Regions from separate parts of the Mesorhizobium sp. 113-3-3 genome, predicted to be linked through region 1. Evidence: riboswitches for the same ligand, from Rfam matches in the RefSeq annotation. Region 1 holds a riboswitch; each other region holds the start of a gene.

What was found. Region 1 has a riboswitch for cobalamin ahead of bluB (5,6-dimethylbenzimidazole synthase). Riboswitches for the same ligand answer to the same signal wherever they lie in the genome.
Region 2: linked by a shared signal. The riboswitch ahead of metE (5-methyltetrahydropteroyltriglutamate--homocysteine S-methyltransferase) and the one ahead of bluB (5,6-dimethylbenzimidazole synthase) in region 1 are both predicted to bind cobalamin.
Region 3: linked by a shared signal. The riboswitch ahead of JG746_RS17035 (DUF1636 family protein) and the one ahead of bluB (5,6-dimethylbenzimidazole synthase) in region 1 are both predicted to bind cobalamin.

The regions. Positions count from the first base shown of each region.
Region 1 covers NZ_AP023243.1:5,291,542-5,299,317, forward strand. The annotation lists gene JG746_RS25990 (GFA family protein) at 1-310, shown strand, start outside; gene JG746_RS25995 (hypothetical protein) at 307-600, opposite strand; gene dxs (1-deoxy-D-xylulose-5-phosphate synthase) at 749-2,662, opposite strand; gene JG746_RS26005 (pirin family protein) at 2,846-3,766, opposite strand; gene JG746_RS26010 (DUF2277 domain-containing protein) at 3,807-4,073, opposite strand; gene JG746_RS26015 (exodeoxyribonuclease VII small subunit) at 4,173-4,424, opposite strand; gene JG746_RS26020 (histone deacetylase family protein) at 4,428-5,354, opposite strand; cobalamin riboswitch at 5,519-5,712, shown strand; partial or broken gene bluB (5,6-dimethylbenzimidazole synthase) at 5,807-6,391, shown strand; gene JG746_RS26030 (hypothetical protein) at 6,508-7,491, opposite strand; gene JG746_RS26035 (TetR/AcrR family transcriptional regulator) at 7,588-7,776, opposite strand, start outside.
Region 2 covers NZ_AP023243.1:6,580,625-6,588,400, reverse strand. The annotation lists gene JG746_RS31710 (DUF982 domain-containing protein) at 270-518, shown strand; gene metE (5-methyltetrahydropteroyltriglutamate--homocysteine S-methyltransferase) at 1,232-3,562, opposite strand; cobalamin riboswitch at 3,679-3,878, opposite strand; partial or broken gene JG746_RS31700 (cytochrome P450) at 4,153-4,440, opposite strand; gene JG746_RS31695 (cytochrome P450 family protein) at 4,407-5,639, opposite strand; gene JG746_RS31690 (OmpW/AlkL family protein) at 5,735-6,427, opposite strand; partial or broken gene JG746_RS37325 (transposase) at 6,832-7,017, opposite strand; gene JG746_RS31685 (AraC family transcriptional regulator) at 7,093-7,776, shown strand, end outside.
Region 3 covers NZ_AP023243.1:3,495,285-3,503,060, reverse strand. The annotation lists gene JG746_RS17045 (NADH-quinone oxidoreductase subunit A) at 1-146, opposite strand, end outside; gene JG746_RS17040 (winged helix-turn-helix domain-containing protein) at 480-1,679, shown strand; cobalamin riboswitch at 1,709-1,914, shown strand; gene JG746_RS17035 (DUF1636 family protein) at 1,955-2,383, shown strand; gene cobW (cobalamin biosynthesis protein CobW) at 2,386-3,423, shown strand; gene JG746_RS17025 (cobaltochelatase subunit CobN) at 3,443-7,171, shown strand; gene cobG (precorrin-3B synthase) at 7,168-7,776, shown strand, end outside.

The DNA of each region.
Region 1 (7,776 bases):
TCGCTATGGCACGCTCTGGGCCTATGACTATGTCAATGAGCGCATTCACGTTTCGGGGCTGACGGGCAGCTATACGCGCGCCGGAAAGGATGCGCCTTCGCTCGAAATCCTGTTCTGCCCGACCTGCGCCTGCGTGCTCGCTTGGCGCGGCCTGCGCGCCGGCACCTCCGGCCGAACGCGCATCGCCGTCAACGTCAGGCTGGCGCCGCCCGAGGCCGTCGCCGATCTGCCGATCGACCATTTCGACGGTCTCGACACTTTTGACGACCTGCCCCGCGACGGGCGTTGCGTGCGCGATATGTGGTTCTAGAAGATGGTCCGCGACACCTGGCGCTCGACGGCCGGAGACAAACCGTCGTCCCGATCCCCCGATGCCTGCACGGCAGGATGCTCGGTGGCGATGACGGGCGGCGTAACGGGATCCGGCAGGACCACGAGCTGCGGCACCTGCCTGTAAGAAAAGCCACCGCGGATATCACCCATCTTGCTGGCGACGATGCCCAGCGCCGCCTTTTCGAGATTGCGGTCATAGCGCGTCTCGGCGGCGGCGGGTGCAGCGATCATGGTCAGAAAAGCCACGCCGCATAGAAGCGTCTTCATTGTTTTTGTCTCCCTGCCTGACGCCGGTCTAGCAGGGTGCCGTTGAAAAACGGCCAAGGGATACGGTAAGCAAAACGCCAAACGGCAGTGTTAACAATGCGTTACAAAATCAAGACGGCAAACTGATTCAAGCGCTTGAGGTTTTGAATCAGGCACGCTGGGCGCGGGCCGTATGACCGAGCGCGGTGAAAACGGTGCGTACGATGCCGGCGGCGTCGAGCCCTGCATCGGCATACATCTTTTCCGGCTTGGCGTGGTCGGCGAACACGTCGGGCAGCACCAGCGGGCGCACCTTCAGGCCGCTTTCCAGCAGTCCCTCATGAGCGAGGAACTGCAGCACGTGGCTGGCGAAGCCGCCAATGGCGCCCTCCTCCACTGTGACCAGAACCTCGTGCGAGCGGGCGAGCCGGCGGATCAGATCCTCGTCGAGCGGCTTGGCGAAGCGGGCATCGGCAACGGTGGTGGAAAGCCCCGCCGCGCCGAGTTCCTCGGCTGCGATCAGGCAATCCTGCAGGCGCGTGCCGAAGGACAGCAGCGCCACCTTGGTGCCTTCCCTGACGATGCGGCCCTTGCCGAGTTCGAGAACCGAACCGCGCTCCGGCATGTCGACGCCGACGCCATTGCCGCGCGGATAGCGGAAGGCAATCGGGCCGCCATCATAGCTTGCCGCGGTGCGCACCATGTGGCGCAGTTCCGCCTCGTCGGCCGCCGCCATCACGACGAAGCCCGGCAGGCTCGCCAGGAAGGTGGTGTCGAACGCGCCGCAATGGGTGGCGCCATCGGCGCCGACGAAACCGGCGCGATCGATGGGGAAACGCACCGGCAATCTCTGGATCGCGACATCGTGGACGACCTGGTCATAGGCGCGCTGCAGGAAGGTCGAATAGATCGCGGCGAACGGCTTGTAGCCTTCCGTCGCAAGGCCGGCGGCGAACGTCACCGCGTGCTGTTCGGCAATGCCGACATCGAAGGTCCTTGACGGGAACACTTCGCCGAACAGGTCCAGCCCGGTGCCGCTCGGCATGGCGGCGGTGACGGCGACGATGCGGTCATCCTCGCGGGCTTCCCTGATCAGGCTTTCGGCAAACACCTTGGTGTAGGCCGGTGCGTTGGCCGGCGCCTTGGCCTGCGCGCCGGTGATGACGTCGAACTTGTTGACGCCGTGATATTTGTCGGCGGCGGCTTCCGCCGGCGCGTAGCCCTTGCCCTTCTGAGTGACGACATGGATCAGCACCGGGCCTTCGCCATTGTCGCGGACGTTCTTCAGCACCGGGATCAGATGCTCGAGATTGTGACCGTCGATCGGGCCGATGTGGTAGAAGCCGAGCTCCTCGAACAGCGTGCCGCCGGTGACATAGCCACGTGCATGCTCGACCGCTCTTGTGATCGCGCGGTCGGCGCGCTTGCCGAGATAGGATGTCAGCTTCTTGCCGAAGTCGCGCAGGCCGGCATAGGCCTTGCCCGAGGCCAGACGCGCCAGATAGGCGCTCATGGCGCCGGTGGGCGGCGCGATCGACATGTCGTTGTCGTTGAGGATGACGATGAGCCGGGCATCGAGCGCGCCGGCATTGTTCATCGCCTCATAAGCCATGCCGGCCGACATGGCGCCGTCGCCGATGACGGCGATGACGTTGTTGCGGCCGCCGGAGAGGTCGCGGGCGGCGGCCATGCCGAGGCCGGCGGAGATCGATGTCGAGGAGTGCGCGGCGCCGAAGGGATCGTATTCGCTCTCGGCGCGGCGGGTGAAACCGGACAGACCGCCTTCCTGGCGCAATGTGCGGATGCGGTCGCGGCGGCCGGTCAGGATCTTGTGCGGATAGGCCTGGTGGCCGACATCCCAGATCAGCCGGTCGTCAGGGGTGTTGAAGACATAGTGCAGCGCCACCGTCAGTTCGACCACGCCAAGCCCGGCGCCGAGATGGCCACCGGTGCGGGATACCGCGTCGACCAATTCGAGGCGAAGCTCGGACGCCAGTTGCGGCAGTTCGCTCTCGTCAAGCGCGCGCAAATCCGCCGGGATGCGGACCTTGTCGAGAAGCGGCGTATGCGGCGTTGCGTTCACGGTGCTCAGGCTTTCTGTTCAACGGCGGGATAGGCCGCCGGCCTGCGAAAGTAAATGCGTGTCTGTGACGCGGGTCTGCTCCCAAAAGGACAGCGCGTCGAAACAGTCTATGCCCGCGCTTTCAAGCCCTTGTTTTCATGCATATTGTGGTCCCGAAACCGGGCCGCTTTTGGGCGATATTCCTTAGTTTTCCGGCAGTGGGATGAACTCTTCCTCATCTCCAGGAACGATATCGAAGCGGCCCGTCTTCCATTCCTGCTTGGCCTGCTCGATGCGTTCCTTCGACGAGGAGACGAAATTCCACCAGATGTAGCGCTGCGAGCCGAGCGAGGCGCCGCCGAACAGCATGAAATGCGCACCGGTTTGCGACGATACGATGATCTCGTCACCGGGCCGGAACACCAGCAGCCGTTCGGCCGGAAAGACGTCGCCCGAAATCGCGACCTCGCCTTCCAGCGTGTAGATGGCGCGTTCTTCCGCATCGGCCGGGATCTTTATGCTGGCGCCGGGCGCCAGCCTGAGGTCGGCGTAGAGCGTCTCGGTATCGGCCCGCACCGGGGAGCGCAGTCCCTGGAAATCACCAATGACGATGCGGCCGCGGACGCCTTCGGCATCGATCTCGGGCAGCCGCAAGGCGGCGGTGTTCTCGAACACAGGCGCCACTTCCTCCTTGCCATCGGGCAGTGCCAGCCATGTCTGCAGGCCGGAGACCGACATCGGCGCGCCGCGCAATTCCTCCGGCGTGCGCTCGGAATGCACGATGCCGCGGCCGGCGGTCATCAAATTCACGTCGCCGGGCTGGATCACCATTTCGGTGCCCAGGGAATCGCGATGCCTGATCTTGCCGTCGAACAGATAGGTTACCGTCGACAGGCCGATATGCGGGTGGGGACGGACGTCGAGCGCCTGGCCCGCCCGCAGGATTGCCGGCCCCATGCGGTCGAAGAAGATGAACGGCCCGACCAGACGCCTCCTGGCGGTCGGCAAAGCGCGACGGACCTCAAAGCCGCCAATGTCCTTGGCGTTCGGGATAACCATCAGCTCGATCTGATCGCTGGCAAAGGCGTCGCCGGCTTCAGGGTCTTTCCCCGGGAAGAAGCTCATGAACTCTCCTTGTCAGCGCGCGATGGCCATTTTGGCGGCATCAGGCGAAGCGGATCGCCGCCTTTGCCCGCAATTTGGCCGCCACCTCTTCACGATTGCGCGGATGCTGGTTGGTTTCGAGTGAATCAAGAAGTTCGCGCGCCGATGCCGCGATGGCTTCGACGGCGAGATCGAACGCATGCTGGTTCTGTTTCGACGGCCGTGTCGTTCCGCTCAGCTTGCGGACGAACTGAAGGGCAGCGTCGCGGACTTCGTCATTGGTTGCGGGCGGGTCAAAATTGAACAGGGTCTTGATGTTTCTGCACATCGTTTCCGTATCTCCTATTGTCCTGGAGCCGTTTCAATCGGGACGAGCTTAATCCTCAGCCATGATCGTGTCCAAAAACCGGTAAGGCAAGACCGCCATTCAATCCGCGTCGAGCGGCTCGGTTCCGACCGGCTTGCCGTCGCGCGACAGCCTGATCTTCTCGACCTTGTCCTCGGCGGCCTTCAGCAGCCGGTCGCAATGCGCCTTCAGCGCCTCGCCGCGCTCGTAGATGCGGATCGACTGGTCGAGCGGTACGTCGCCGCGCTCCAGATCATCGACGATCTTCTCCAGCGCGTCGAGCGCCTGTTCGAAGCTCATCGCCTTGACGTCTTCGTTGGTTTCACCAGCCATCATTCACCCTTTCATCAGTCGCCCGACATGGGCGGCGACCGAAAATGCCAGTCCCTGCAGATCGTAGCCGCCCTCGAGCAGGCTGACGAGCCGGTTGCCGCTGTGGCGCGCGGCGCGCTGCATCAGCTGGCCGGTCGCCCAGTCGAAATCGTCCTCGGTCAGGTTGATCTCGGCCAGCGGGTCGCGGTGATGCGCGTCGAACCCGGCCGAGATGATGATCAGATCGGGCGCGAAATTGTCGAGCGCCGGCAGCACGCGCGACAGGAAAGCATCGCGAAACACCTCGCCGCCGGTCCGTGGCGCCAAGGGCGCGTTGACGATGTTGCCGACGCCGGTCTCGCTCTTCGCGCCGGTGCCGGGATAGAGCGGCATCTGGTGCGTCGAGCAATAGAGCACCGAGGGATCGTCCCAGAAGATATCCTGGGTGCCATTGCCGTGATGGACGTCCCAGTCGACGACCGCGACGCGCTCGGCGCCATGCTTCTTCTGCGCATAGCGGGCCGCGATCGCCGCCGTGTTGAAGAAGCAGAAACCCATCGCGGTGGTCTTTTCGGCATGGTGACCGGGCGGGCGGGCGGCGACGAAGACATTGTCGGCGCGGCCTGCAAAGACATCGTCGACGGCGGCGTTGGCGGCGCCGATCGCGGTGATCACCGCCTGCCAGCTCTTCGGGCTGGCGGTGGTGTCGGCATCGATACGGGCAAGGCCCTCTTCGGGGATTGCGGCGCGCACGCGGGCGACGAAATCGGCGGGGTGCGCGTAGAGGATGGTGGCCTCGTCGCCTTCCGGCGCCTTGACGCGATCAAGCGCGGCAAAGGCCTCGTCGTCGAGCACGCGCTCGATGGCGCGCAAGCGATCCGGCCGCTCGGGGTGACCGGGCGGCGTGATGTGATCCAGGAAGATCGGATGGGTGTAGAGACGAGTGGCCATGCCCCCTATCTAGTGCCCCGGCGCCGCGATGGCCATGCATTGCGGCTTGATGACTGGGGAAAATCGCGCCTGCGTCCATTGGCGTCGCTACGGGGATTGGCGCCGCCAAGGCTTCGGCGTAAGGTCGCAGCCACTGCCTGGTGCCCGCCAGTCTGTTTGTTTAGTCGCATTCTGCGACGCCGAGTGATTCCACTTGGCTGCAAATGCTCTGGCGGGAGAATCGGGAACACGGTTGAATTCCGTGGCGTGCCCAACGCTGTGAGGGGGACCGCGCCGGTAAATGCCACTGTCGATGACGGGAAGGCACCGGACGTGGGTTGATCCCGAGCCAGAAGACCGGCCTGGCAGGCATCGTCATCCGCATGGTCAGGCGGCTGGCATTGATTGCAATCGCAAGGGGACAAGCGATGCCGAAAACCATGACCGCTCCTATGGGCGACGGATTTGACCAGATGGCACGCGATGCGGTCTACCGCGCCATGTTCACGCGGCGCGATGTGCGCAGCCATTTCCTGCCCACAGGGCTCGACGACGAGGTGTTGGCAAGGCTGCTGCTTGCCGCCCATCATGCACCGTCGGTCGGCTTCATGCAGCCGTGGAATTTCATCGTCATCCGCGATGCCGCGCGACGGGCTGATGTGCGCGACCTGTTCCTGGCCGCGCGCGAACAGGAACTGCCCGAAATCGATGCGGAAAGACAGGGGCTCTACCGCAAGCTCAAGCTCGAGGGCATCTGCGAAAGCGCCCTCAACATCTGCATCACCTGCAACCGCCGGCGCTCGCAGGGTTCGCCGCTGGGGCGCTGGCACAATCCGGAGATGGATCTCTACAGCACGGTCTGCGCGGTGCAGAATTTCTGGCTGGCGGCGCGCGCCGAAGGCGTCGGCGTCGGCTGGGTCAGTATCATCGAGCCACAGGCGCTGAAAAGCCTGCTGTCCATTCCGGAGCACGTGACGCCGATCGCCTATCTCTGCGTCGGCCGGGTTTCCGAGTTCGCGCCCAAACCCGACCTTGAAACGCATGGCTGGGGCCGGCGGCTGCCGCTGCCCGAACTGATCATGAGCGAGACGTTTTGCGGGCAAGGCGAGGCATCGCTCAAGTCAGCGGTGGCACACCTAAACACCGCCGCCTGCGCGCCCGCATGTGCCCCCGATCAACGCGTTGCGCCGGCCGTGCCCCAGCGCGAGCCGCCAAAGGAGGCCAATGCCTTGTCCTTCAGTTCCCTGAACTTCGACGACGCCTCGGCCAGCCTGATGTCCCAGGCCGGATCGGGCACCTGGCCGGCGATGGTCTTGAAATAGACCTGCATCAGGCAGGCGATTGCGAAGGGTTCGATGAAGGCCGCCTTGAAGGCCCAGGCGAAAACGATGGCGAGCACGAAGGCCCAGCCGGCGAGTTGTCCGGGCATCATGAAGAGAATGGCGCCGGCCGGGGCCAGCATCAAAAGGAAGATCACGAAGGACACGCCCCACATGATGACCGCCAGCCAGACGGCGTTCTTCACCATGGTCTTGCCGTTCTGGGCGTAGAGCACGACGCCTTGCCTGGCGGTTTCGAAGGGCGAGGACGAATTGATGCGGATGTTGTAGCCGAGGATGATCTCGTCGACATAGGTCAGCGACAGGCGGATCACCGTGTTGATGAAGGAGACCAGGCCGCTCAAGCCAGGTATGGGCAGGAAGGCGGCGATGCCGCCGAGCAGGCCGGTGATGGCGCGGATGGCGCCCTTGACCAGCTGGTCGACGACGAAAAGGATGTTGGCCTCGGCGAAACGCTCGGTCACGACCTGCCTGGCATAGGCGATCTGGTTCTGGCCATCGGGCACATCCCGGCCGTCGATCAGATGGACCATGACGGCGATATGGCCGGCCTTGACGACGTAGAGGATGTATTCGCGGATCCAGTAGACGGCGATCGAAACCACGCCGAAGCCGACCACGCCGCCCCACAGGGCAAAGGACATCGGCCCGTCGGGATCCGTGGAGATATGGCCGACGCCATAGCCGACCGACGCGCCGGTGCCGGTCGCCACGATGTAGGCCAGCGTGATGCCGAAATAGACGATCATGCGAAAGACAATGAAAGGCCAGGTCCGCATCATGATGGACACCGACCTGCCGATATCGAAATCCCACATGTCCCGAATCTCCCCTCCAGAGATGGCTGGGGAGGATGCGCTCAACCCGGGGATTGTCAATCGCGGGCGGTGGACAGCGGCGCGCGCAAAGGGGATTTAGCTCTGCTGCGAAGCCGGTTTTCTGAGCAGTCCCTCGAGCAGTTGCTTGAACGCTGCAACCACCATCTTAGACGTCGCTTCGGGGTCGTTCGAATTGGCGATCCGCTGCGCCGCCTGGCTGCTCGCCCCATTGATCAGCCGCGCGGCGGTCTCGGGGTCGACGTCCGGGACGACTACCCCTTCCCC
Region 2 (7,776 bases), 1.3 Mb from region 1:
CTTCGACGACGAGTTTGAGACTGGCGAGGCGCGTCAAACAGTGCACTATGTCCAGGTTTCACAGCTAGACCACGCGAATGAGAAGCAGTTCCTCACCACCGACTGCAAAACCGCAGATCGCAAGCAAGCTGACCATGGCCAGACGCAGCTCATGGCGATCGCTTGCTAGCCAATGGCCAGGCTCAGTGGCGCAGATGCAGCGGTCGCGTTCGGCTGAATAAAAAAATGTGATCCGGCTGTTTGCCGTATAGTGGCTGTGGGGAGGGGGGATGACCGGGTTGACCAGATTTGAGAGACCAGTCGTTGTTCAGCTTAGCCGCCGCGGCTCGGAGCGTATCGTGTTCGACGTCAACGACGCGGCCGCTATCTTGCTGCGGGATCTGCATCATGAGACCGATAAACGCAGGATAGCGATGGACGCCTGTCTGCAGGTTTTACGCGGTAAGACCCATCCACCAACCGCTCGACGGGCTTTTGTCGCAGCCGCGCTCGAAGCACGCGTTCTGCGCAGCGATTGATATTCAGGATGCCGCGGATGAATTTCGGCCATCTGCGCATCGGTATTGAGCGCGGTCCAAATACCCCTGCCGGCTCCGCCAGGAGCAAGCCAACCCCGCTCTTTCCGCGGCGGCTTTCCTGGTCCGGCGCCTGATCTTCCACCATCAAAACACAAGGGTCCGCCAGCCAGCTGCGGCCGCTCGGCTTCGCCGTCGCGGTGATGGTGATTGCAGCCAGAGGCAGACGCCATCGAGCGGGAATTGGCCCGCTGCAGATGGTGGAGCGTCGATGCCGCCTCAAAAGTCTCCAGAAGCGCTGTTTGAACCTTCCCCCAGCTTGGCCCTGCATCCGGTTTCTCGGAACACGCTCCGGGACCGGGGTGCGTGATCGCCGATGTTTCTCCCCATGGTCGGGACCGGGGTTTCGGCGATCAAGGTTGGGAGACGATAGTGATTTCGATTATCCCAATACGGAATAATCCGAAACGGGCTGGCGGAGAGCCTTCTCGTTTCTGGCCGGCTCATTTGAGGCCCAAGCCTCCTTCAATCGCCCGCCAACGGCCGCCTCTGGAACAGCTGACTTCGACGCGCCATGACAAGGGCCGCGGCCAGGCCAAGCTTGCCGAGGCGCTTCGTCACCGGCAGCGCGATTGCCTTGGGCGCGCCGGATAGACTCCCCCAAGGATGCCCGGTGTGTGGCGTTGCCGCTCACCGCCGGCGAGTGGCACCGAGCCCTACGCCGTCTGCGCTTTTTGCCGAATTGCGCGTGCCGCAGCCACCATGTTCACCAGCGCAGGGCGGACCTCCTCCCATCTGCGCGTTTTGAGACCGCAGTCGGGATTCACCCACAGTTGGCCATCCGACAATCGCTCGCGCGCAAGCATGATAAGGTTGGAAATCTCCCCCACTTCCGGGACCCGCGGCGAGTGAATGTCATAGACGCCAGGACCGATCTCGTTCGGATACTTGAAGGTTCGCAGCGTATCGAGCAGTTCCATCTGCGAGCGCGAAGTTTCAATCGAGATCACATCGGCATCCATTGCGGCAATCGCGTCCACGATATCGCCGAACTCGGAGTAGCACATATGGGTGTGGATCTGGGTCGCATCGCCGACCGCTGTTGAAGCCAGCCGGAAGCATTCGACGGCCCAGTCGAGATAGGCCTGCCAGTCGGCCTCGTGCAGCGGCAAGCCCTCGCGCAGTGCGGCTTCGTCGATCTGGATCATCCTGGCGCCGGCCTTTTCGAGGTCGCTCACTTCATCGCGAATGGCGAGCGCGACCTGGCGGCAGACGGCTGGGCGGGCAAGGTCGTCCCGGACGAAGGACCAGTTGAGGATCGTCACCGGGCCGGTAAGCATGCCCTTCACCGGCTTTAGCGTCAGCGACTGGGCGTATCGCCACCAGTGTAGTGTCATCGGCTGTTGTCGCGACACATCTCCAATGATGATCGGGGGTCGCACAAAGCGCGAGCCGTAGCTTTGCACCCACCCGTGTTGCGTGAAGGCGAAGCCGCGGAGCTGCTCGGCGAAATACTGCACCATATCGTTGCGCTCGAATTCGCCGTGGACCAGCACGTCGAGTCCGATCTCTTCTTGCCAGCGAACGGCGGCTTCTATCTCTTTCTTCAGGAACGCCTCATAGTCGACGTAACTCAGCTCGCCTTTGGCATGGGCTGCCCGCGCCTTGCGAACCTCGGCTGTTTGCGGGAAGGAGCCGATCGTCGTGGTGGGGAAGGATGGCAAGCCAAACGTGTCGGCCTGAAGCTTGGAGCGCACGGCGAATGCGCTCTTCCGGCGCGTCATGGCGACCTTGATGCTGGCGACCCGACCTTCGACGAGCGGATCATGCACCTTAGCGGATGTCGCGCGAGCGGCGGCAGCCTCAGCCGACGCCTCTAGTTCGGCGGCGACCGCGTCCCGGCCTTCAGCCAGGGCACGGGCGAGCACGACCAGCTCGTCGGTTTTTTGCGCCGCGAAGGCGAGCCACGATTTCACGTCCGCATCGAGTGCCGTCTCCATGTCCAGGTCGATCGGCACATGCAGCATCGAGCAGGACGGGGCGATCTCCACGCGGTCCAACGGCCAGCCGGCGACGATCGGCTTGATGCGGTCAAGTATGGCAGGCAGGTTCGCGCGCCAGACGTTGCGGCCGTCGATCAGCCCGAGCGAGAGCACAAGTTCCTTCTGCGCGAGCCGGCCGACGGTCTCCAACTGCTCTGGAGCGCGCACGAGATCGACGTGCAGTCCCGCCACGGGCAGAGAAATTGCGGTCTCGAGATTGTCTCCCAGCGATCCGAAATAGGTAGCGACCATGATCTTCAACTCCGGTGCTGCTTTTGACAGCCGGCAGTAGGCGAATTGGAGGGCATCCCGTTCGTTGGGAACCAGATCGACCACGAGCGCCGGCTCATCGATCTGCACCCAATCGGCTCCCGCGAGCTTCAGCCTCCGCAGGAGCTCCTCGTAGACGGGCAGCAGCCGTGGCAGGAGCGCGATAGGGTTGAAACCTTCCTCAGGTGACTTCGCCAACTTGAGAAAGCTAACCGGTCCAAGCAGGACCGGGCGCGTGTGGATGCCGAGCGCCTTGGCCTCGAGGAAATGATCGACCGGTTTCGCCGACGAGAGGGCAAAGCTCTGATCGTCGGTAAGTTCCGGCACAATGTAGTGATAGTTGGTGTCGAACCATTTGGTCATTTCCATCGCGGCAAGGCCATGCCCGTTGGCCGCATGCTCGTCACCGGCATGTCCACAATCAGCGGCCTGACCTTGGTCGCCGCGCGCCATGGCGAAATAGGTATCGAGTGGGACCTCGCCGTCAGTCCAGACGTATCGTGCCGGCACGGCGCCGACCATGATGACGGTGTCGAGCACATGGTCATAAAGCGAGAAATCGTTGGACGGGATTTTCGACACGCCGTGATCGTGCTGCTCCCTCCAGCTGGCGGCGCGTAGCGCCTTCGCCGTCGCGAGCAGGTCGGCAGCGGGAGATTTTCCGGACCAGTAGCTTTCAAGCGCGAATTTGAGTTCCCGCCGTCGACCGATACGCGGCACGCCGAGCGTTGCCACTGGAATTTGTTGAGAGACAGTCATGCCATACCCCGATGGTTGGGGCGTGGGGACAAGGAACGCGCAAGCAGGCGGCACGAAGCCAAGCTACCGCGGCCACCGAGACACCCCGCCCGTGGACGTTGTTCGTCGTGGCAGGTCTCCTGGCTCGCGGGTCAAAGCCTCTGCCCGTCTTCCCGAGGCCGTTCGCCTCAGTGACACCAATGGGCTTGGCTCGCCGCTAACAGTTGCGGGGGCAGCGCCGGCATCGCACCGGCTTCCCTCTTAGCTCCGCTACAGCAGTGCCGCGCGGAGAACCACGACATGCGCACAATCACAGCAGCTTCGCTCCTTGTCAATGCATATAACGAGATGTTTATGTGATGATGCGAATAATGCCCTTGCGCTGATCGGTCTCTTTCGCCCAAAGCCGCTTACGATGCCGCCTCTTATCAGTGCAGGCTCGGAGAGATCCTTGTCCCCATCGGCGACGCCGGATCAGATCGAGGTCGCCGGGCTCAAAGGGCGTAAAGTCGGGCCAGGTCGTCACGGTCAGCCGGGAATCCCGGTATTTGTTCCCGCTCGGCTTCGCTCAGCGTGCTTGCGCATTCCAGCGCGCTGATGACCATGGCCGCAAGCGGAAAGAAGAGGTGGCGCCGCAGGTGGGCGGACTGGGGCCGGGCCGCCAGCGTCTCGACAAACTGCGCGGCGCTCGCCTCGACCTGCTCCGCGAGCAGCTTCACCCTCGGTTGCTGAACGCCGGCGCCACGATCGTGCGTAACCGGGCATGCTCGCCCCCCCTCGCGCGAGACCAGCCACTCCGGCAAACCAAGAATCACCGAATCCGGGGTGAATGCCGCACTCTCTAAGCGATGGAAGGGCGGAAGGTGACCGGCAGGCGCTGCGGGCAGCGAATGACGTAAGACGGAATGTAGACGACGTCCTCCGCGGCGATGGTCAGCGCCAGATCCTCCAGCCGCCCGAACAGCGCGGGGAAGGCGCAGCGCAATTCCAGGCGCGCCAGCGCAGCGCCCAGGCAGGCATGCGGCCCCTCACCGAACGACAAATGCGGGTTGTGCCGCCGGGTGACATCGAACCTGTCGGCGCCGGGGCCGAAGGCCTGTTCGTCCCGGTTCGCCGCATGGAACGCCATCAGGACGGCATCGCCGCGGCGGACCATGCATCCGTCGATCTCCACGTCCTGGGTGGCATAGCGGAACGGCAGATTGGCCGCTGAGCTGCCCCAGCGCAGGATCTCCTCGATCGCCTGTGACCACGGAACTTGGCCGCTGCGCACCAAGTGCAGTTGCTGCGGATGCGTCAGCAATGCCAGCACGCCATTGCCGATGACGCCGGCGGTGGTCACGAAGCCCGCAGAGAGCACCATGAACAGCATGTCGATGAGCTCGGTGTCGGAAACGAGCTCGCCTTTGTCACGGGCGACGATCAGGGCCGAAGCCAGATCATCTCCGAGCTGGCCCCGCTTGAGCGCGATCAGGCGACGGAAGAACTCCGGGATGCGCTGCCGCGTCTGTCGCACCTCTTCGGCTGTGGCGGAGGTGTTGGCCATGCTGTAGGTGAGCGCGACGATCTCTTCGCGCTGTTCGTCCGGCAAACCGAACAGTTCGGCGATCACGTTGGTGGGCAGCGGAGCGGCGAACTCGCTCATCAGATCGGCACTGCCGCCGCGCTGCGCCATGTCGGCCAGGAGTCGATCGACGCTTTGTTCGACCCGTGGCGCCAGCAAGGCGATCCGACTGGGCGCGAAGCTGCTGGACAGCAGGCCGCGCAAGCGCCGGTGATCGGCGCCGTGCGCCGTGGTCATGTTGTCCACTTTGCATATCCCGATCAGCGGATGATCCTCGGGAATCTCGCCGTCCTGCAGCGCCCGCCACTGTCGCCAGTCCTTGTTGAAACGCTGGTCGGAAAGCATCTGCCTGAGCGTCTGGTGACGGGCTGCCGCCCAGGTCACCAGATCGCCTGGAAGCGACACTCGCGCCATCCCCCCCTGCCGCAGAATCGCAGAAGAAAGACGATCAAGTTGCGTGGGAGCGGCCGGCACACCGATCACGTCGCAATGATCGTTTTCTACGCGCATGCCAACAGCTCCTTTAAGAACCATCGCGGGTCCACTTCTCGGCACGGATGATCCGCGCGCGGACTTCGAAAAGTGCCCCTCAGTGTGCTTCGTCCTCAGAAGCGGTAGGTCAGACCTGCGCCTATCAACCAGGGATCGAGCCTGGCCTTGCCTGTGAGCTTGGTGCCGGCGACAGTGACGTCGAAGTCGGGCCTGAGGAAAAGCTTCTTCACGTCGAAGTTGACGCCCCAGTGCTCGTCCACCATGTAGTCGAATCCGACCTGCAGCGCGGCGCCGAATGTGTTCTTGACCTTGAGATCATCGGCGCTGCCGACTTGCTGATGATAGAAGATCGTATAGTTCACGCCGGCGCCGACGTAGGGCTCGAAGGCGTCGAAATCGGTAAAATGATACTGCAATGTGAGCGTGGGCGGCAGCAGCCAAACCTTGCCGACCTCGCCCAGCCCGCCGATCGCACCCTGGCCATCGATGTTGGCATAGGTGGTGCCGAGTATGAGTTCGGCGGCGATGTTGTCCGTGAAGAAATAGGAGATATCGAGTTCCGGCGTCACGGTGTTCGAATAGGAAAGACCGGAGCCGGGCACCGCATTGACATAGCCCGAATCCTCGGTGATCACCCCCAACGCACGCAGGCGGATCTGCCAGGGGCTTGGCGCTTCCGCGACGCAGGCTTCTGCCTGCGGGACGCTCGCGGCTTGCCCAACATCTGCCGCGCCGGCCTGTCCCGCAACGATGAGGACGACAGCCGCTGTCATTGCCCGCGCCACGCCAATTCGCGCTCTCGCCATACTTTTCTCTCCTTGATCTTCAGAAGCGACGCACTGCGCCTTGATTGAATCCTGCTCGCATCAATCGAGATTGACGGAGCGCTCATGCGGGATAGCCCCCGCATGTGTCGTGCCAAATGAGAAAATCGTTGCAGAACAATGCGGTCACTCCGATAGCGCTGTGTCTGATGTCCGACTTCGTCGAAGATCCGACAATGAGTGCAGCCGTAGCCGCCCCTGGGAGCCGTTCGTCAACATCGGCCGGCAGTTCGTTGGCATGCTCGTACTCGGCTTCGAGTTTTGGCGTATTCTGCGTTCAGCGCCTTGATCGGCGCCTGCTGCTTCGCCGTCAGGCCGGGGAACGTTCCAGCCAGTTGGCGCAGTCCGTGGGCATGTCCGTAAGGCGTCTCGACCGCGACCGATATGGGCGGGAAATCCTTTGGCAGCATGCGCCAGCCGCCATCTGATCGGGCCATGTAGCGGATCGCGTTCAACCCTCGCGCAGGTCCGTCACCACGCGCCGCCCGGTCTTGGCCGCGCCCGGCAGGAGCGGTTGTATCCGCGACCATTCCTCATCCGTCAGATCGGAGGGGATAGCGCCTGGTCTTCAATTAATCCTGCTTCGGTTTGAAATTCGCTACGAGAGCACGATATCGTTGTGATGACCAACCTGGATTGATCATCAAGTGGCCGATACCGCCATAGAATGCGGCGAAAAGGCGCGTGGCCGTTCTGAACCTCCGGGCCGGCCGCCGCGCAATCGTGCGGTGATGAAGCACTCCGATGTCCTTGGCGGGCTCGATTACCTGGCGGCGGACTATCACCGGCAGGATTTCTCCAAGCATGTCCACAACGAGTATCTGATCGGGCTGATCGAGCGAGGCGTCCATGATGTTTGGTGCCGAGGTGAGGTTTGGCACGCCGGTAGCGGCACCGTCGCGACCTTCGCGCCCGGGGAACCGCATTTCGGGGGTGCTGGTGACGATCTTGGCTGGAGCCAGAAGATCTTTTACATGCCCGAAGTCCTTATCCGGCAAGTCCTTGAGGACAGCGGCCAAAACGAACCCGGAACGATCGACTTCAAAAGCCCGTTCCAGGAGAATGCCCCAGTTGCACACGGCCTCAGCGCGTTTTGGCGCCTGCTTGAACATGGGCGTAGCTCGGCACTGGAGATCGAGGAGTATCTGATCCGTTTCCTGCCCCACGTCTTCGCAGAGGCAGGCGGGTCGCGCGTTGCAGGGCCAAAATTCGTGCCATCGAGGTTCCGCGACGTATGTGACTTCATCCATGCCCACTTTGACGAAGTTCTGCAGCTCGCCGCCCTGGCCGCCCTGGCCGGATGCTCCAAGGCGACGCTGATCGATGGCTTC
Region 3 (7,776 bases), 1.8 Mb from region 1:
AAACCGCACTCGTAGGCGGAAAGCTTTTCGGGGTCGGGATTGCGGTAGGCCACCAGGAACGGTGCGGCCAGCAGCGCCAGGCCGACGACCAGCGCCACGCCGATGAACAGGACGATGGGCAGGTATGAACTGAGGAGTGCGTTCATGCAGCGGCTTTCCGTTGGCGCCAATCCACTTTGATTACAGCACCGGACCTTAATGCGGAAGCGTGACAGATTAACCGCTGAACCGTTTTAAGGGGCCTATGCTGCAACGCGGCGAGGGTTAGCGCAGCACTTCCAGCGAAGCAAGTCAAACCTTGTTCAAAACACCGACCTGGACGGCATATCCGAAGAAACTGGTCCGATCCGCTCCTGTTTGATTTCCTTCGTTTTTTACTCCACTTTTCTCTCCTGACAGGATTGCCGCCAAAACCCTGCTAGCATGGGCCGGAATCACCGGTCAGACGCACAGCCAAGCCCCCTCAGAGTGATGCCTGCATGAAGGAAAAGATCTCGCTTCCCATGGCCCGCCGCATCGCGCTGGCCGCTCAAGGGTTTCTCGACCCTCGTCCCGGCGGAACGCCCGACCGCCGCCACTTCGCCCGCGTGCTCTCTCGCACCGGCCTGCTGCAGATCGATTCCGTCAGCGCGGTGGTGCGCGCGCACTACATGCCGCTCTATTCGCGGCTTGGCCCCTACCCGCTCGCTCTGCTCGACAATGCCGCCGTGACGCGCAAGCGCACGGTCTTCGAATACTGGGCGCACGAGGCCTCCTTCCTGCCGGTCGAGACCTATCCGCTGATGCGCTGGCGCATGCAGCGCGCCGAACGGGGCGACGAGATGTATCTGGGCCTGGCCAAATGGGGCCGCGAGCACGCCGCCTATATAGAAGAGATCTACCGCGCGGTCGCCGAGCGCGGTCCGATCGCCGCTTCGGCACTGGAAGGCCAGAAAGGCTCCGGCGGCTGGTGGGGCTGGAGCCATGCCAAGCATGCCTTCGAGTGGCTGTTCTGGGCCGGGCGTATCACGACGGCGCACCGCCGCGGCTTCGAGCGCTTCTACGACCTGCCCGAGCGCGTGCTGCCGCAGGCGATCCTCGACCTGCCGGTGCCCACCCCGGAGGACGCGCACCGCGAATTGCTGCGCATTTCCGCCCGCGCCCATGGCATCGCGACATCAGGCGATTTGCGCGACTACTTTCGGCTGTCGCCGGCCGACATGAAGGGCCGGCTGGAGGAACTGGTCGAGACTGGAGAACTGCTGCAGGTGCGAGTCGAGGGTTGGGACAAGCCGGCTTACCTTCACAAGGATGCCCGCCTGCCCCGGAAAATCGAGGCGCGCGCTTTGCTCGCGCCATTCGATCCGGTCGTCTTCGAGCGCTCGCGCTCGGAGCGGCTGTTCGATTTCCACTACCGCATCGAGATCTACACGCCGGTCGAAAAGCGCCAATACGGCTACTACGTCCTCCCCTTCCTGCTCGGCGACCGGATCGTCGCCCGCGTCGACCTCAAGGCGGACCGGCCGGCCAGCGTGCTGCGCGTCCACGCCGCCTACGCCGAGCCCGGCGCGCCGCCCGAAACCGCCGCGCAACTGTTCGAGGAATTGAAACAGATGCAGGGCTGGCTCGGCCTTGAACGCATGGACGTGACGTCCGCCGGCGATCTGGGTCCGGCGCTGGCCGACATGACGGTGTCGTAAGCCCGCGTTGACACCGCTACCCGCAAAAGCCTAAATCCGGTCCAGACGGTCCCCTGCCCGCAACGGCAGGGGCTAAGAGGGAATGCGGTGCGGGGTGAAAAATCTCAAATCCGCGGCTGTCCCCGCAACTGTAAGCGATGAGCCAAGGCCGAAAGCCACTGGGAGTTTCCCGGGAAGGCGGCACCCAAGGCGATGACCCGCGAGCCAGGAGACCTGCCGTCTGCGACAAAAGAATCCGATCGCCCGGCGGGTTTCCGGGCAAGGAGCCCGGTTTTTTGGACCAGAACGGCAGTTTTTCGGCTGGCACAGCGGATATCTCATCCGCCGACAGCGAAGCCTTGGCCGGCGTCACCGTCATCGTCTGCGCGTCCTGTCGCGACGAGACCGGCTCCGACGCCCACCCCCGCGCCGGCGAACTGTTGGCTGACGACACGCGACGCGCCGCATCGGATGAAAACATCCGCATCCGCACGGTCGAATGCCTCGGCAATTGCAAGCGCCGGCTGAGCGCCGCCATCCTGCGCGACGGCTGCTGGAGCTATGTCTTCGGCGACCTGACCGTGGCCAGCGGCGCCGACCTCGTCACCGGCGCGAAGCTCTTCGCCATCTCGACGGACGGCCTCATCCCCTGGCGTGGCCGGCCCGATTCCCTCAAGCGCGGCCTCGTTGCCCGTATTCCTCCCCTCGGCCTGTTGAAGGATTGATCATGAGCGCTTCCGTATCCCGCGTCCCCTGTACCGTCGTCACCGGCTTCCTCGGCGCCGGCAAGACGACGCTGGTCCGCCATCTCCTGGAAAACGCCGGCGGCAAGCGCATTGCCATCATCGTCAACGAGTTCGGCGACATCGGCATCGACGGCGAGATTTTGAAGGGGTGCGGCATCGACACCTGTCCGGAGGAAAACATCGTCGAACTGGCCAATGGCTGCATCTGCTGCACCGTGGCCGACGATTTCGTACCGGCGCTCGACCAGATCCTGTCGCTCAACCCCAAGGTCGACCACATCCTGATCGAAACCTCCGGCCTCGCTCTGCCCAAGCCGCTGGTCCAGGCGTTCCAGTGGCCGACGGTGAAGAGCCGCGTCACCGTCGATGGCGTCATCGCCGTGGTCGACGGCCCCGCACTTGCCGAAGGCCGCGTCGCCAACGACATGGACGCCCTGCAGGCGCAGAGGACTGCTGACGACTCCCTCGACCATGACGACCCGGTCGAGGAATTGTTCGAGGACCAGATCGCCTGCGCCGACCTGATCATCCTGTCGAAGAGTGACCTGATGGACGCCGCCGGTTCGGCCCGCGCCAACGCCATCATTGGCGAACACTCCGCCCGCGCCGTGAAGATCGTGCCGACCTCGCACGGCAAGGTCGATCCCTCGGTGCTGCTCGGGCTCGGTCTCGCCGTCGAGGACGACATCGAGAACCGCAAATCCCACCATGACGGCGCCTTCGACCACGAGCATGACGATTTCGACACCTTCATCGTCGACATCCCGTCGATCGCCAATCCGGACGAACTGGCCAAGCGCGTCGCCACCGCGGCCGAACAGGAAAACGTGCTGCGCGTGAAAGGCTTCGTCGAAGTCGGCGGCAAGCCGATGCGGCTCCTGCTGCAGGCCGTCGGCCCGCGCGTCAATCATTACTATGACCGCGCCTGGACCGCCGAGGACGACCGCCGCTCGCGCCTCGTCGTCATCGGCCTCAAGGGGCTGAACCGCCCGGCAATCGAGCGTATACTCGCCGGCTGATTTTCAGACACGGGCCGCGATGCATATCCTCACCACGACCTCCGCCTCGCTCGACGATCTCGCCGAGCCGGTCGATCTGCGGCAGACGCCAGCGGATATCGTGGCCCTGTCCTTCACCGACAGCGATCTCGCCGGACTTGCTACCGCGTGGAAGGCGGATGCCGGCCGCCTGCCCTCGATGCGGCTGGCGGCACTGCGCGACCTTCGCCATCCGATGTCCGTCGATCTCTGGATCGACAGTGTCGCGCGCCACGCCAAGATCATACTGGTGCGCATCCTCGGCGGCTACGACTGGTGGCGCTATGGCTGTGACCAGTTGGCCTCGACCGCACGCGAGCGCGGCATAAAACTGGCGCTGCTTCCCGGCGAAAGCCACGACGAGGATCTCAGGCTGATCGAAGCCTCGACGCTGCCGCGCCAGGAATTGGACGCGCTGCTCGGCTATTTCCGCGAGGGCGGCCCGGCCAATATGGGCGCACTGGTGCAGCGGCTGGCGGGGTTGGCTGGGCAGGATGCTTATGTGACTGAGCCGGTCAGCGTGCCGAAAGCGGGCTACTACGAGCCGAACCGCGGCGTCGTCCCCCTCCCCCTCGAGGGGAGGGTCCGGCCGCAGGCCGGGGGTGGGGTCCTCTCCGAAGCGCGCCAACGCAAAGAAACGTCGCGTCCGGTCGTACCGACCCCACCCGGCCCTGCGGGCCACCCTCCCCTCGAGGGGGAGGGAAAGGTCGTGCCGATCCTCTTCTACCGCTCGATGCTGCTGGCCGCCGACGTCGCGCCCATCGACGCCCTTTTTGAAGCGCTGCGCCAGCGCGGCATGGCGCCTGTTCCCATCTTCGTCTCCAGCCTGAAAGACCCGGCCTCCCTGGCCTTCGTCGAAACGGCCCTCGCCGCGCTCAAACCCGCCGCCATCATCACCGCGACCGCCTTCGCCTCCGGCGCCGAACCCGGCGTGGAAACCCTTTTCGACCGCGCCGGCGTGCCCGTCTTCCAGGTCATCGTCGCCACCACCCGCCGCGACGTCTGGGAGAACAACCAGCGCGGCCTGGCACCCGCCGACCTCGCCATGCATGTCGTGCTGCCCGAACTGGACGGCCGCATCCTCGCCGGCGCCATTTCCTTCAAGGGCGAAAGCGATGTCGATCCCGCACTTGGCCACCGCGCCTTCGCCAATCGGCCGGAACCGGATCGCGTGGCGCAGGTGGCCGACCGTGTGGCGGCCTACATCAAGCTGCAGGCGACACCCCGCACCGAGCGAAAACTGGCCATCCTGATCCCGGACTACCCGAGCGCGCCGGGCAGGACTGGCTATGCGGTCGGCCTGGATGTCCCGTCGAGCGTGCTGGCCATGCTGCATGACCTAAAGGAGCAGGGTTATGTGGTTGGGGGGATTCCGCAAACGGCGCGTGAGCTGTTGGGTTTACTGGAGCGGGGCGATCGGGGGTTGAGTCTGGACGACTACCTTCGCTTGTCCACGGAGTTGCCCAAGGCCGCATACGATGCAGTCGAGGGTGCGTGGGGCAACACCAATGACGAAGCTCACGTCAATGCGCCCCCCTCTGTCCTGCCGGACATCTCCCCCACTAGGGGGGAGATTGGCAGTTCCAGCGGCGGCCTTCCCTCTTCACCCGTGGAAATTGGTGAAAGCGGGCGTGAAGGAGCAATCTCCTCCCTTGAGGGGGGTGAGGAGTGGTCCGCGCAGCGGACGGAAAGCCAATTGCTTGGCCTTCCGAGCGACCAACGCCCGGAGCGACAGCGAAGGGCCGGGTCCGGCAGGACAGAGGGGGGCGCGTCGCGCCAGCCTTCACCATCAGGCAAACAGCACTTCCCCTTCCGCGCCGCGACCTTCGGCAACATCACCGTGGCGCTGGCTCCCGATCGCGGCCGCTCCGAGGATCGCCGCGCCGACTACCACGACCCGACGCTGCCGCCGCGCCACGCCCTGATCGCCTTCGGTCTCTGGCTGCGCAAATCGCTCGGCGTCCACGCCCTGGTCCATGTCGGCGCCCACGGCACGCTGGAATGGTTGCCCGGCAAGACGGTCGCGCTGTCGCAAAGCTGCTTCCCCGAGATCGTCACCGGCTCGCTGCCCGTCATCTATCCCTTCATCGTCTCCAACCCCGGCGAAGCGGCGCAGGCCAAGCGGCGCATCGCCGCCGTCACCCTTGGCCATCTGCCGCCGCGGCTGACCGGCGCCGGACTGGATGAGGAGCAGCACAAACTCGAGCGCCTGGTCGACGAATACGCCCAGGCCGACGGCCTCGACCGCCGCCGCCGCGATCGCTTGGCCAAGCTGATCGTCGACACCGCCCAAAAGACCGGCCTTGCCGCCGAAGCCGGCGTCGCCGGGACCGACGCGCCCGACGAGGCGCTGCGCCGCATCGATTCCTGGCTCTGCGACCTCAAGGATTTCGCCATCAAGGACGGCCTGCATATTTACGGCCGTGCGGCTGAGGACGAGCCCGATGCCATGCGCCGCCAGAGTGCCGAGGCTGAAAGATCGGCGCTGCTTGCCGCGCTCGATGGCCGCCACGTCAAGGCCGGTCCGGCCGGCGCACCGGCGCGTGGCCGCTCAGACGTGCTCCCCACCGGCCGCAATCTGTTCACATCGGATCCACGCACAATGCCGACGCCGACCGCCTATGATCTGGGCAAGGCGGCGGCGGAAGAAGTGGTGCGCGGCTATCTGCAATCGCATGGCGACTGGCCGCACTCGCTGGTCATCGACCTCTGGGGTTCGGCCTCGCTGCGTACCGGCGGAGAGGAGATCGCCCAAGGCCTGGCGCTGATGGGCTGTCGGCCACAATGGGATGCCGCCACAGGCCGCATCACCGGCATCGAGGTGCTGCCGCCGGCCACGCTCGGCCGCCCGCGCGTCGACGTCACCTGGCGCATATCGGGCCTGTTCCGCGACATGTTCCCGACCCAGATCGCGCTGATCGACGCCGCCGCCAACGCCGTTGCCGCGCGCGACGAAGAGGATTCGGAAAACCCGCTCGCGGCCAGGACACGCGCCGACGGCAAGATCAGCCCGCGCATTTTCGGCACCTCGCCCGGCACTTACGGCGCCGGCGTGGAAGATTTGTTGTCGAGCGGCGACTGGGGTGCGCGCGAAGAAATCGGCCGCGCCTATCTCGACGCCACCTCGCATGCCTATGGCGGCGCCGGCGGCGAAGGCATCTCCGCCCCCGGCGCCTTCGAGACCCGCATCGCCGAGGCCGACCTGCTCGTGCACACCGGCGACGACCCTGGCCGCGACATTCTCGAAGGCTCCGCCGACGTCGCCTTCATCGGCGGGTTTTCGGCCGCCCTTGCCGCGCTTGGCCGGAATGCCGACGTCATCGTGCTCGACACCACGGACCCGCAAAAGCCGAAGCCGCGCTCGATCAGTGAGGCCGTGTCGCGGGTGGTGCGCGCCCGCGCCGTCAATGCCCGCTTCATATCGGGCCAGATGCGGCACGGCCCGCGCGGCGCCTCGGAATTCGCCGAGACGGTCGACCGGCTTGTCGGCTTTGCCGAAACCACAAATGCCATTTCGGGCGCGCTGATCGAGGCCGTGCACGACGCCTATGTCGGCGACGCGGAAGTCCGCGCCTTCATCCTGCGCGAAAACCCGGCGGCCGCGAAAGTCATCGCCGAGCGTTTCCTGTCGGCGCGCCGGCGTGGCCTGTGGCATCCCTTGCGCAATTCGATCGACGATGATCTCGCCGCGCTGATTGCCGAGGCCGAGGCGCTGGGAGTGGCGGCATGAACGCCTTCTCGCGCCGCGGCGCCTGCCCGGCTTTGTCGGCGCCGATGCAGACCGGCGATGGGCTCTTGGTGCGGCTCAACCCGGTTGCTGGAGCATTGTCGCCGAAGCTTCTGATCGGACTGGCCGAATCCGCCTTGCGGCATGGCAACGGCATCATGGAAGTCACCGCACGGGGTAGTTTGCAGATACGCGGTCTGACAACGGAAAGTGCTGCACTGCTGGCAGCTGAGGTGGACGCACTGGGCATTGCGGTGCGGACCGGCGTGCCGGTCGAGACTGGCCCGCTGGCGGGCATCGACCCGCAGGAGATCGCCGATCCGCGACCGCTGGCTGAGCGGATCAGGGTAGCGATTGAAGAGGCCGGGCTGACGCCGAGGCTGGGGCCGAAGGTTTCGGTGATTGTCGACGGCGGCGGGCAATTGGCAATGGATGCGGTGACGGCGGATATCAGGCTGAAGGCGGTGCGGGTTAATGCCGGAGTTCAGTGGCAGGTGTCTGTCGCAGGTGATGGGCAGAGCGCACGATTGCTGGTCGAGGCGGAAGACGCCGCTGCGCGCGACATTGCCGTCGCTGCACTCAGAATGGTCGCTGAAAAAGGCCGTGAG